DNA from 3 places in the Rhodococcus sp. ACT016 genome. Region 1 is predicted to be linked to each of the others. Evidence: riboswitches for the same ligand, from Rfam matches in the RefSeq annotation. Region 1 holds a riboswitch; each other region holds the start of a gene.
What was found. A riboswitch is a leader RNA that binds a small molecule or an ion and turns the genes downstream of it on or off. The one in region 1 is predicted to bind cobalamin.

Region 1 (4,500 bases):
GGCGATGGCTCCGATGACCTCGCCGAACTCCGAGTAGCACAGGTGGGTGTGGATCGACGTCGTGTCCGCGATGCCCGCCGTCGCCAGCCGGAAGGCGCCCACCGCCCAGTCCAGGTAGGCGGCCTGGTCGGCCTTGCGGAGCGGCAGCAACTCGCGCAACGCAGGCTCGTCCACCTGGATCACCTTGGTGCCGGCCGCTTCCAGGTCGAGGGTCTCGTCACGAATCGCGAGGGCGACCTGGTCGGCGGATTCCGCGAGTGGCTGGTCGTCGCGCACGAACGACCATGCCAGGATCGTGACGGGCCCGGTGAGCATGCCCTTGACCGGCTTGTCGGTCAGAGACTGTGCGTACGAGATCCAATCGACCGTCATCGGCGTGCGGCGGCGCACATCGCCGAAGAGGATCGGCGGGCGGACGCAGCGGCTGCCGTACGACTGCACCCAGCCGTTCGCGGTCGCGAAGAACCCGTCGAGCTGCTCCGCGAAGTACTGGACCATGTCGTTGCGTTCCGGCTCGCCGTGTACCAGCACGTCCAGGCCCAACTTCTCCTGCAGTGCAACGACGTCGGCGATCTCGCCACGCATGCGTCGCTCGTACTCGGCCTGATCGATCTCGCCCTTGCGCAGGGCGGCGCGTGCCACGCGGATGGCCGTGGTCTGCGGGTACGAACCGATCGTCGTGGTCGGCAACTGCGGCAGGGACAGTTCGGCCGCCTGTACGACGCGACGGTCCGCCGCCGGGATGCGCTCGCGGTCGGTCGCAGTGAGGGCCGCGAGGCGGCCCCGGATGGCGTCGTCGTGCAGGCGCGGGTCGGCGGCGCGGGTTGCCGCCGCGGCACCGGCCTCGGTGAGTTCGTCGGCGATCGCGTCGCGCCCCGCTCGCAGCGCCGTGGCGAGTGTGGCGACCTCGCGGATCTTCTCGGAACCGAACGCCAGCCACGAGCCCAGCGCGCGGTCGAGTCCGTCCTCGCCCTCGAGCGTGTAGGGAACGTGCAGCAACGAGCACGACGTGGACACGGCCACCGATCCCGTTCGTTCCCTGAGGGTTTCGAGATCATCCAAGGACCCGTCGAGGTCGTTGCGCCAGATGTTCCGGCCGTCGACGACACCCGCGACGATGTGCTTGCGCTCGATTCCCGGTGTCGCGACGACCGAATCGAGCGAGCCCGCGACCAGGTCGACGGCGATGCCCTCGACCCCGGTCTCCACGAGCATCGGCAGTGCCGGGCCGAGATCACCGAAGTACGACGCGACGAGGATCGCGGGGCGATGCGTCAGAGCGGCGAGTCGGTCGTACACCGAGCGGGCGGCGGCCAGTTCGGTGGAGGTGCGGTCGGCGACCAGCGCCGGTTCGTCGATCTGGACCCAGTCGACGCCCTTGTCGGCCAGACGACCCAGCAGGTCCGCGTACAGCGGAACCAGCTCGTCGAGTCGATCCAGCGGGGATCCGTTCTCGAACTTCGACAGCAGCAGGAAGGTCACGGGTCCGATGACGACCGGGCGCGCCGGGACGTCGAGCGCGCGTGCCTCGTCGATCTCGCCGAGCACCTTCGCCGGGTGCAGCGTGAACGCGGTCGCCGAGGTGATCTCGGGGACCAGGTAGTGGTAGTTGGTGTCGAACCACTTCGTCATCTCGAGCGGTGTCACCTGGGCGGTGCCGCGGGCCGCCGCGAAGTACCGATCCAGGTCGTTCTCGATTCCGGCGACCCGCTCGGGCAGCGCGCCGAGCATGACGGCGGTGTCGAGCATCTGGTCGTAGTACGAGAAGGTGTTGACCGGGACCGAGTCGATACCGGCGTCGACCAGTTCGGTCCACGTCTGCCGACGCAGATCCTTCCCGACCGACTCGAGTGCGGCGGCGTCGACGTTCCCGGCCCAATAGGACTCGACGGCCTTCTTCAGTTCGCGACGGGGCCCGATGCGCGGGGAGCCCAACACGGTTGCGGTGAAAGCGGATGTCACGGTGTTCTCCAGTTGCTCACAGCGTGGATGGTCACCGCCGGCAGACGAGAACAGAACGAGCCCCTGGTGTGCGCCCGCCAGCGGGCAGCACGAAATACCGAGCATCGCCCATCTCGCCTTTTCCACGAGGCGGTGGACCGTCGGACACGGCGTGCCCGACACAGTCGGCAGGTCTTCGGACTCGTGGGCGCTCGGGCGGGCTCGCACCCGCCGGAACCTACTGGCCGTCGCTTCCCAGACCTGTCGGTCCAGTGCGTGTGACGGTGGTCGTTCCCACTCACCGCTGCGGGACAGTCCCGGATTTCCACCGGGTTCCCTCTCACACCCGGCGGCCTCACGACCACGGGTGCTTCGACGCCGGGCGGCGGTCTTCGGGGCTCCTCACGACCGCGCCAGGCGAACCAGCTGCACCGTCCAGCATAAGCCCTCGGGAAAGCACAATCGGGCGGGCCCGACCGGGCCCGCCCGATCGAAGACGGAGCGGTTGGTTCGAATGCTGGATCTTACGGATTCGAATCCGAAGTGAGCCAAGCATTTCCGAACAGCATGATGCCGTCCGCGCTCGGCGTGATGCCGTGTGCGGTCTTGCTCCACGGGATGAAGTACTTGCCCGCGCCCATCACCATCATCGGGTTGGTCGCGTTCACGAGGGTCTGGATCTCCTCGAGAACCTTGCTGCGGTCGTCGTCGCTCGACGCGGTCTGCAGCTTGCCGAGCAGGGCATCCATCTCCGGGTTCTGGTACCCGAGGACGTTGGACGTCGACGTGCTGGCGAGGTTGCCGTACATGCGCATGAACGGGGACTCGTCGAGGACGTTGAATCCGGACTCGCCCAGATCGAAATCGTGCTTGACGTACATCATCTTGACCAGATCGTTGATGCCGGTGTTGTAGACGATGTCGACGGTGAAGCCGACCGCCTGCAGCATCGACTGGATCGCCAGCGCCCGACGCTGTGCGCCGGGTTCGTTGAGACCGGCGTAGGTGAGCTTGCCGTCGTAGCCGTCGGCCTTCGCCTCGGCGACCAACTTCTCGGCCTTCGCTGGATCGAACGTCTGTCCCGCCACGTCGCCGTGCCACTGCGACCACGACTGGAACATGTCGGTGCCGGGCATGCCGAATCCGCCCTCACCGCGCTCGTCGAACGTCTCCGGGTTCAGTGCCGCGACGATGGCGTCGCGGACCCGGGGATCGGACGCCGCCCGGCCCTCACGCTGGTTCAGGGCCTGCACGCTGCCCATGCTGACCGTGTAGACGTAGCCGACGTCGCCGGCTTCCAGTGCGTTGTGGACGATGTCGGCGGCACGCAGGTAAGCGGCCTGGATGCCGCCGGTGTGCAGGGCGTCGAGCTTGGCCTGCTCGCCCACGATGGCCGGGAACCGGAGCTTGTCGAGGTGCGGCTTGCCGTTCCAGTAGCCGGGGTTGGCTGCGAGGACGAGTTCGTCCTGCGACGCGAACTTCTCGACGGTGAACGGGCCCGCACCGATCGGGGTGAAGGTGCCCGACGCCGTCGACGACGGGGCCACGATCATGCCCGGGCCGGTGGTGAACAGGATCGGGAACTCGTTCCACGGCTGCTTCAGCGTGAACACGACCGTCGACGGATCCGGCGAGGCGACGTCGGCAACCGACACCGTCCACACCTGGGTGTGGGTGCCCTTCTTCTCGAGGTAGTGGTTGATGCTCCACTGCACCGCCGCGGCGTCCACCGGCGTGCCGTCGCTGAACTTCGCCCCGTCCCGCAGTTTCAGCGTCCAGACGGTGTTGTCCGCGTTCGGGGTCAGTGACTGGGCCAGTTGCGGTTGGTACGCCTTCGAGGCCGTGTCGTAGCGCATCAGCAGGTCGTAGATTGCCGCCATCTCGCTGCCACCGGTCGCACCGCCGTCCTGCCGATCCGCCGGATCGAGGCTGCTCACACCGTTGTACGTCGCATAGGACAGCGTGCCGCCCGAGGTCGGCTCGCCCCCATCGGACTGGTCACCGACCAGACCCGTCGTGACCTCGGAGGCGTCGGTCGCCGAACCCGAGCTTTCCGCACACGCGGCCAGGAGCGTCGTGACGGTGGCCAGCGCGGTCAACACGGTGCCGGCCCGCACCAGGGACGATCGCTTCATTCGAACCTTCTTCCGTTCAGAGACAGTCGAATCCGGAGTGAGAACTAGGGCGCCATCGCCCGCCCGTCGCGGAATCCCGACGGATCGTGGCGGCCGGCGACGCCGTGCTCGAACATTCCCCAACCCTCGTCGCCGCCACACGTCGCGCGGGCGATGTGTTCGACGGTCCCGTGCGGAATCCTCGGGGCGAGAGCGGGATCGGTGAGGTCGTAGAGGCTCGACGCGCTCCAGCCTCGGCCTCGCCACTGCCCGTGGTTCCATTCCGGGTCGCTGCCGTAGCCGGATCCGATCTGCAGTACGACGAAGCCGCGTGGCTCGATGTCGACCACCAGCGGCTCGCCTGCCGGCGTCGTGAGGTGGATTCGCACCGACTCCGGGGTGCGGGTTCCGCTGCGGTAGGCGATCTCGAATCGCGGCCAGCCGA
Region 2 (4,500 bases), 130 kb from region 1:
CGGCACCATGTTCAGCTTGCGGACGACCAGCGCGCGACCGAGCACCTCCTCGGGGATGCGCTCGTCGAGCGGGTCGCCGGCGAGGTGGTGGTTACCGCCGAGCTTCTCGAAGAAGAACACGCTCATCGCGGTGAGCACCCGACCCTTGTCCGGGATCGGGGTGGACAGCACGTGGTCGTAGGCCGAGATCCGGTCACTCGCGACCAGCAGCAGGTGCTCGTCGTCGATCGTGTAGAGATCGCGGACCTTGCCGCCGGCCAGATGGGTGTAGGAGTCGAGTGAAGGACGCACGTGGCTACCCTATCGGTCCGGCGAATCGGCGCACCCCACAGCACGTGCACGATCGCCGGGAATACGCCCCCACCGAAGATCGTTAGCTTTGTTTCGGACTCGACGATCGATCGGCTGGAGGGTGGATGACGACCGACACGGTCACGAATTCGGTGGGACTGCGGTCCGAACGCGGCCCGATCCTGTTGTCACTGATGCTCAGCACGTCGCTGGTCGCGCTCGACAGCACGATCATCGCGACCGCGGTGCTCACGATCGTCGGCGACCTGGGCGGTTTCACCCAGTTCCCCTGGCTGTTCTCGATCTACCTGCTGGCGCAGGCTGTCTCGGTGCCGATCTACGGCAAGCTCGCCGACACGTTCGGGCGCAAGCCGATCATGATGCTGGGCATCGCGCTGTTCGCGGTCGGATCGCTGCTGTGCGGCATCGCGTGGAGCATGCCGGCGCTGATCGTGTTCCGGGCGGTCCAGGGCCTGGGCGCCGGCGCGGTCCAGCCGATGAGCCTGACGATCGCCGGCGACATCTATACCGTCGCCGAGCGCGCCAAGGTGCAGGGCTACATCGCCAGCGTGTGGGGCGTCTCGGCGGTGCTGGGCCCGACCCTCGGCGGCTTGTTCTCCGAGTACCTGTCGTGGCGGTGGATCTTCCTGGTGAACCTGCCCCTGTGCGCGCTCGCCGCGTGGATGCTGCACCGCAAGTTCGCGGAGCAGGCCACCGTCCGGCGGCAACGGATCGACTACGCCGGCGCGGTCCTGCTCACCGGCGGCGCCGCACTGATGATCCTCGGGCTGCTCGAGGGCGGGCAGGCGTGGGCCTGGGCGTCCCCCGCCGGAATCGGTGTCTTCGTGGTCGGCGCGCTGCTGCTGCTCGGGTTCCTCCTCGTCGAACGGCGGGCCGCCGATCCGATCCTGCCGCTGCACATGTTGACGCGCCGGGTGCTCGTCGCGAGCAGCCTCGCGTCGCTGTCGGTCGGCGCGATCCTGATGGGCCTGACGTCGTACGTCCCGACGTTCGTCCAGGGTGTCCTCGGCACCGGCGCCCTCGTCGCGGGCTTCGCGCTCGCGGTGCTCACGATCGGCTGGCCCATCGCCGCGTCGCAGGCGGGTCGGCTTTATCTGCGGATCGGGTTCCGCTCGACCGCGCTGCTCGGCAGCCTGCTCGTGCTGGCCGGGTCGGCGCTGCTGTTGCTGCTCGCGGAGAGCTCACCGGTGTGGCAGGTGGGCGCGACGTGCTTCGTGATCGGCTCGGGCATGGGCCTGATCGCCACCCCGACGCTCATCGCGGCGCAGTCCAGTGTCGATTGGAGCGAGCGCGGCGTCGTGACATCGACCAACATGTTCGCCCGCTCGATCGGCAGCGCCGTCGGCGTCGCCGTGTTCGGCGCGCTCGTCAACGCGCGCGTCGGCGACGCCGCCGAACCCGATCCGACCGACCTCGCCGGGGCGATCCACCTCGTCTTCGTCGGCATCGTCGGTGTCGCGGTGCTGCTGACCGTGTCGTCGGCCCTGATGCCGCGCGGCCGGGAAGCGGACAAGGCGGACAGCGCGGCGTAGTCCGTCGTCTATCCTCACGTTGTCGTCACGGCGAACGGGAAGTCCGGTGGAAACCGGCGCGGTACTCGCCACTGTGGGCAGGTACGTCGACTACTCGGGGTTCGACCCCAGCCACTGGATGCATCCGCATCCGGGAAGGCGTAGTCGGCGGCTATCCCTGCCGAGCCAGGAGACCGGCCGTGACGCAGACCTGCACGTTTTCCACGAGTCATGGAAGGCGGGTTGCTTTGCGCACCCCTGTTTCATCGCGAGTTCGTTCGCGTGTTTCTCGCCGAGTCATCTCCTCCGCGGCGCTATCCGTCGCTGCCGCACTGACCCTCACCGCGTGTGGCGGGTCGTCGAATTCCGGGGACGGCACCGCGTCGATCTCCCTGCAGAACTGCGGCCGCACCGTCACGCTCGACGGTCCGGCCGAGCGAGCCGTCACCCTCAACCAGGGCGCCACCGAGTCGGCGCTGTCGATCGGTGCACAGGGCCAGATGGTCGGTACGGCCTACCTCGACGACACCGTCGCCCCGCAGTGGCAGGCGGCGTACGCGCAGGTTCCGGCGCTGGACGAGAAGGACTACCCCAGCCGCGAGGCACTGCTCGAGACCAAGCCGGACCTGGTGTTCGCGTCGTACTCGAGCGCGTTCGACGAGAAGGCCGTCGGCTCGCAGGAGTCGTTCGACGAACTCGGCATCGCCACCTACGTCTCGCCCTTCGGCTGCAAGGACAAGTCGAAGCGTCCGCCGGTCGCGTGGGATTCGATCGCCACGGAGATCACCGACTACGGCACCCTGTTCGGCCGGGAATCCGAGGCCGACGGTGTGGTCTCGCAGATGCGCGAGACGCTCGCCGGCATCGAGTCGGCCGCGCTGGCGAAGGGCAAGAGCATCTTCTGGTACGACAGCAACACCGACACCCCGTACGTCGGAGGCAATGCCGGCGGCCCGCAGCTGATCATCGACGCGGTCGGCGGCACCAACGTCTTCGCCGGGCTCGACGGCGCGTGGGCCGACGGCAGCTGGGAGACGGTGCTGAAGGCGAACCCGGACGTGATCGTCCTGGCCGACGCGTCGTGGGACACGGCCGAGGCCAAGAAGGAGTACCTCCGCAACGATCCGGCGCTGAAGGATCTGAAGGCCGTGCGTGACAACGCCTTCGTCGTGGTGCCGTTCTCGGCGAGCACCCCGGGCCCGCGCCTGATCGAGGGCGCGGCACTGGTCAATGATCAGTTGGGCGGCGGCCGGGGATGAGCGTGACGACCCGGGTTCCCACCCGGGTGGCCGCGACGACCGCCACCGGGTGGTCGGTGGCGCTGGCCGCGCTGCTCGTGGTGAGCTGCGCGGCCGGCGTCGCGATCGGTGCGGCCGACCTGTCGATCGGCACCGTGGTCGAATCGATCGCCGGACGGCTCGGCATCGGCCCCGGCACCGATCTGCTGACCACGCACATCGTGGTCGACCTGCGGATGCCGCGGGTGCTCGCAGCGGCGCTCGTCGGGGCCGGCCTGGCGCTGTGCGGTGCCGTGCTGCAGTCCCTGACCGGCAATGCGCTCGCCGATCCGTATCTGCTGGGCATGTCGGGCGGCGCGTCGCTCGGCGCGGTCCTCGCGCTGACCGCCGGGGTCGGGACGGTCGGTCTGTTCGGCATGAGTGCGGTGTCGGCGGCGGCGTTCCTCGCCGCGCTGGCGAGCCTGCTGCTGGTGTTCCTCATCTCGACGTCCCGTTCCGGAACCCTCATGCCCGGACGTCTCGTCCTCGCCGGGATCGCGGTCGGCCAGTTCGCGGCGGCCGTGACGTCGGCGCTGGTTCTGCTGGGTGACCGGGACGCCGCACACCGCGTCCTGCAGTGGACGCTCGGATCGGTCGCGGGGGTGCGGTGGTCCGGTCTCGTCATGATCGCCGCCGTCGTGGCGGTGACCACCGCCGTGATGCTCGCGCACAGCCGGGTACTTGACTCGTTCGCGTTCGGCGAGCGTGCGGCCACGAGCCTGGGCACCCACGTCGAGCGATCCCGCTGGGTGCTGTACGGAGTGGCGTCGTTGTGCACCGCGGCCCTCGTCGCGCAGGCCGGCGTGATCGGATTCGTCGGCCTCGTGGTGCCGCACGCCGCGCGAATGCTCGTCGGCCCGTTGCACGCTCGCCTACTTCCGGTTGTCGCGCTCGTGGGGGCCGTGTTGCTGGTGTGGGCCGACATCGCGGCGCGCACCATCATGCCGGGTCGCGAGCTGCCGATCAGCATCGTCACCGCGGTCGTCGGGGTGCCGGTGTTCGTGCTGCTGCTCCGGCGCCGAGGAGCCCGCGGATGAGCCACCACTCCCCCGAGGTCCGCGTCGAGGACCTCACCTGGTCGGTGGGCGGCGCCACGATCCTCGACGCCGTGTCCTGCCGTGCGCCGTCGAGGCGGTTCACCGGGCTGATCGGCCCGAACGGCTCCGGCAAGACGTCGCTGCTGTCGGCGGTCGCCCGTCTCACGCGCCCCGACAGTGGGCGCGTGGTGATCGACGACCAGCCCGCCGCGGAGATGCGTCGGCGCGAGTTCGCGCGGACCGTGGCACTGGTGGAACAGCATTCGGCCACCGAACTGGAACTGACGGTGGAGCAGATCGTCGAACTCGGGGTGATCCCGCACCGGGGCGGGTGGGCCCGCCCGGCCGCCGTCGGCACCGCCG
Region 3 (4,500 bases), 2.9 Mb from region 1:
CCCGGATCAGCACGGTGATCACGATCGGCGCGCCGATCATGGCGGTCACCGCGTTGAGGGGCAGGACACGGTCGCTGTTCGGTACCTGACTCACGATGCCGCATGCGAGGGCCACAGCGGAACCCATCAGCATCACCGTCGGCATGAGCGTGCGGTGATCCGATGTGCCGACGGCCAGCCGAGCCAGGTGTGGGACGGCCAGGCCGAGGAATCCGATCGGGCCGCAGAACGCGGTGGTCACCCCGGCGAGCAGTGACGCCGTGAGCAGGGTGATCAACCGTGCCCGGCGCACATCGATGCCCATCGTGCGGGCGTAGCCCTCGCCGAGGAGCAGGGCATTGAGCGGGCGCACGGTGGCCAGTGCGACCGCGACGGCGGCCAGCACGATCGGTGCCATGAGCGCCAGGTCGGACCAGGTCGTGGAGGCGAAGCTGCCGAGACCCCACAGCAGGAACAACTGGGCTCGAACGGGATCCGCGTACACGAGCAGCACGCTCACGATCGCGGTGGTCGCGGAACCGACCATGACGCCCACCAGCAGCAGCGTCACCGACGAGCGCACCCAGCGCGACAGCATCAGCACGAACAGCAACACGATCGCGGCACCGCCCGCGGCGGCCAGCACGACGCCGGCGCGTCCCATGCCGGCGAGTCCGGCGGTGAACGACGCGGAGCCCGCGGTCCCGGCCGTGATGACCACGAGCGCCACACCGAGACTCGCCCCGGAACTGGCACCGAGCACGTAGGGGTCGGCGAGCGCGTTGCGGAACAGGGTCTGCATCTGCAGGCCCGCAACGCCCAGGGCGGCACCCACCAACACCGCGGTCAGCGCCCGCGGCAGCCGTAGCTCGTGGACGACGACCTGCCAGCGGGGATCGGACGGCTGGGCGCCGAGAACGACGCGGACGGTGTCGGCGAGCGGGACGCGGACCGGACCGAGAGCCAGCGCGAGCAGGAACAGCACCACGATTGCGGCCGCCAGTCCGACCAGGACCAGTGCCGCCCGGCGCGAGAGGACCCGCGGGGTCGGGGCGGCGTCCCGCCCGCCCGCGGCCCCGGTGTCCGAGGCGGGCGGGCGGGTCAGGAGCGTCGTCATGCCTGCGGAACCGGCCGGTAGAACGCGAACTCGTGGTTCGGGGCCAGCTCCGGGTGCACGATCGCGACCAGGTCACCGAGGATCAGGTCCGGGCGCAGCACACCCAACTGGTAGAAGTTGTTGCCGCCGGTGGGGCCCATGTCCTTGGTGCCGGACCAGACCTGGCCGTCCTTGACGGCGGTCAGCTGTCCGTAGCGCTGGTCCTCGGCGACCGCGTCGCCGGTGGTGGGCCAGTTGCTCATCACGAGCCACAGCGGCGCGGTGCCGTTCTGTGCGTAGACGGTCTCGAAGTTCAGCTGGAGGCTGCCGGTCGCAGGGTCGCTCTCCCACGGATAGGTCGCGCCGGCGTCACGCAGCATCTGGCCCACGTAGCTACCGCCGGCGGGCATGTACCACGTGCCCTGGTACATGGTGCCGTTCAGGACCGGCTTCTTCTCGGCGGACGCGGCGGTGGCGGCAACCTTCTCGTAGTCGCTGCGGATCTGGTCGTACAGCGTGCCCGCCTGCGCCTCGGTGCCCGTCAGCGCCGCCATCATCTTGACCCACTCGGCGCGGCCGAGAGCGGTGTTCTCGAGGTACTCGGCGTTGGCGACCACCGGGATGCCGGCCGCGCGCAGCTTGACGTACGACGGGTCGTCGGTGCCCTGCGTCATCAGGACGTCGGGGTTCGCCGCGACGACCTTCTCGACGTTGACGGTCTTGCCCGACGCGTACTCGGCGATCTTGCCCTCCGCGATGCGGGCACGAATGTCTTCACCGTTCACGTTGGCCGCGTTCGCGACACCGGTGAGGACATCGAGCTGGCCGAGCTCGGTGATGAGCGGCAGGTGCGTCGTGGACGCCGAGTACAGGCTCTGGATCGGCGTCGTGATCTTCGGCGCCGCGGCCAGGTCGCCGGTCAGTTCCGGCTCCGGCGCACCGCACTTGACCAGCACGTACGACTCGGGCGAGGCGCCCGGGAACGGCTGGTTGACGGTCAGCACCTGGTAGCTGCCGTGGTAGTCGACGGTGAAGTTCTTCGCGTCGAGCAGGGTCGACTTGTCCGGGAAGTAGTCGGTGTTCGCGTCGAAGTCGGTGATGCACCCGCGCGCGTCGACGGCGGCGTCGGCGCTCGACGTGTCGGACGAGCACGCGGTGAGCGTGAGACCTGCCGCGGCGACGGCAGCCAGCAGGGCGGTCAGGGACCGTTGGGACATGGGTTCTCCACGGGTGAGCGGGACGGTTGGTCTTCGGCTCGACTCGCTCTCGGGTATGCCGACGACGAGCGGGGCAGCGCACCGGCGAACGAGATCAGCCTGACGAGGCGGCGCTGGTGCGCCGCGAAGCGATGGGGCGTCAGGCGCGGATGTGGAGAGAGTTGTCCCAGGTGAACTCGTCGAGGCGCGACGCGGAGAACCGTGGTGACGATGCAGCGAACAGCATGGTGGACTGGCCACCTCTCTCGGGGAAATCCGCCCCGAATAGGAGGTTGCGATGACGGGAGTCTCCTGGCTCTCGGATCGTCGCTTCCCCCCGGCCTTCCGGCGTGTGAGCCGTGGCTGGGTGGAGGGTCGCTCCCCGATTACAGTGGCGGGACCGCGCCGGTTTCGCACCGGCTTCCTCGTTCGTCATCACCTGACCGGGGCATTCTTGCATGCCGGTTTCGAACCGGAGAAATCGCCCGAAATGTCCGAGGCGCGAACCTAGTACGATTGCCGGTCGGTGTTGTCGGCGGTACGGAGGTCGGGGTGGCGAAGAAGCGGAGTCCGCGGTCGATCCCCGTCGTGGTGGTTGCCGGGTTCCTCGGTTCCGGGAAGACGACCCTGCTCAACTACCTGCTGCGCAACAACGGGGGCACCCGTATCGGTGTGATCGTCAACGACTTCGGTTCGGTGAACATCGACTCGATGATGGTCGCCGGCCAGGTCGACTCGATGATGGCGCTCAGCAACGGGTGCATGTGCTGCGCAGTCGACGTCAGCGACATGGACGACATGCTGAACCGGCTCGCGCACCGGACGTCGGAGATCGACGTCATCGTCGTCGAGGCGAGTGGGCTCGCGGAGCCGCGCAACATGATTCGGCTCGTCCTCGGCAGCGAGAACCAGTACATCACCTACGGCGGGCTGGTCATGCTGGTCGACGGCGCCGAGTACCAGGCCAGTCGGCAACGCCATCCCGAACTCGACCAGCACATCGCGATCGCGGACCTGGTGGTGCTGAACAAGACCGACCGCATCGGTGAGGACGACCACGACACCCTCCTGAGCGACGTCTGCCGGATCAATCCCCGAGCCGCGGTGGTCTCGACGGTGCAGGGGCGGGTCGATCCGGGGCTGCTGTTCGACCGGACGCCGCGGCGTGAAGCGCAGCCCGGTGAGCAGTTGACGTTCGACGAGCTGTTCGCGGTGGCCGACGACACGTGTACGGAGTGTGGCGGGGACCACGACGACCACTTCCACACGATGTACCAGAGCATGACGTTCACGTCGGAGCTGCCGATGCACCCGCGCCGGCTCGTCCGGTTCCTGGAGAAGCAGCCCGCCGGTATCTACCGGATCAAGGGGTACGTGTACTTCGGTGTCCGTGGGCACCAGCAGAAGTATCTGCTGCAGGTGGTGGGCGACCACATCGCGTTCCATCCGCAGAAGTGGAATCCGGGCGAGGGCCGTCGCACGGAACTCGTCGTCATCGGCACCGACCTGGACCCCGAGTCGATCGACGCGTTGCTCGAAGCGTGCGCCGAGCCCGAGGCGGAGGGCCTCGAGTCCGACACGATGATGGGCGTGCACCGCTACACCGTCGACGCCTGATCGGATCCCTGCAGGCCGCCGATCCCCGGCGGCTACCGTGGAGTGGTGACCGAATCTCTCGTTTCCGTGTACGAAGCCATCCGCCGACGCCGTGACGTCCGCGCCGAGTTCAGCGGCGAACTGATCCCGGACGGCACCCTGGAGCGTGTGCTCGGCGCGGCGCACGCGGCGCCGAGCGTCGGCAACACCCAGCCGTGGGACTTCATCGTCGTGCGCAACCCCGACACCCTCGACGCGTTCGCCCAGCACGTGGCCGGGCGCCGCAAGGCATTCGCCGACTCGCTACCCGAGGATCGCCGGAAGACGTTCGACCCCATCAAGATCGAGGGAATTCGCGAGAGCGGCACGGGCATCGTCGTCACCTACGACCCGTCGCGCGGCGGCCAGAACATCCTCGGCCGGCACACGATCGACGACACCGGACTGTTCTCGGCCGTACTCGCGATCCAGAACCTGTGGCTCGCCGCGGCGGCCGAGAACATCGGCGTCGGCTGGGTGTCGTTCTACGAGGAGGAGTACCTCACCGAGCTGCTCGGTATCCCGGCGCCGGTGCGGCCGATCGCGTGGCTGTGCGTCGGCAAAGTCGACAAGTTCCAGGAGGTTCCCGATCTC

Region 2: another riboswitch for cobalamin. It lies ahead of ACQ5DX_RS01640 (ABC transporter substrate-binding protein); the one in region 1 lies ahead of metE (5-methyltetrahydropteroyltriglutamate--homocysteine S-methyltransferase).
Region 3: another riboswitch for cobalamin. It lies ahead of ACQ5DX_RS15335 (ABC transporter substrate-binding protein); the one in region 1 lies ahead of metE (5-methyltetrahydropteroyltriglutamate--homocysteine S-methyltransferase).

What each region holds. Positions count from the first base shown of each region.
Region 1 covers NZ_JBEAET010000001.1:475,849-480,348, forward strand. Annotated here, with positions in the region: gene metE (5-methyltetrahydropteroyltriglutamate--homocysteine S-methyltransferase) at 1-1,962, opposite strand, end outside; cobalamin riboswitch at 2,132-2,280, opposite strand; gene ACQ5DX_RS02265 (ABC transporter substrate-binding protein) at 2,466-4,076, opposite strand; gene ACQ5DX_RS02270 (hypothetical protein) at 4,121-4,500, opposite strand, start outside.
Region 2 covers NZ_JBEAET010000001.1:342,580-347,079, reverse strand. Annotated here, with positions in the region: gene ACQ5DX_RS01650 (phosphoribosylaminoimidazolesuccinocarboxamide synthase) at 1-291, opposite strand, end outside; gene ACQ5DX_RS01645 (MDR family MFS transporter) at 417-1,844, shown strand; cobalamin riboswitch at 1,856-2,040, shown strand; gene ACQ5DX_RS01640 (ABC transporter substrate-binding protein) at 2,123-3,082, shown strand; gene ACQ5DX_RS01635 (FecCD family ABC transporter permease) at 3,079-4,137, shown strand; gene ACQ5DX_RS01630 (ABC transporter ATP-binding protein) at 4,134-4,500, shown strand, end outside.
Region 3 covers NZ_JBEAET010000001.1:3,336,652-3,341,151, reverse strand. Annotated here, with positions in the region: gene ACQ5DX_RS15340 (FecCD family ABC transporter permease) at 1-1,096, opposite strand, end outside; gene ACQ5DX_RS15335 (ABC transporter substrate-binding protein) at 1,093-2,292, opposite strand; cobalamin riboswitch at 2,557-2,753, opposite strand; gene ACQ5DX_RS15330 (CobW family GTP-binding protein) at 2,824-3,888, shown strand; gene bluB (5,6-dimethylbenzimidazole synthase) at 3,934-4,500, shown strand, end outside.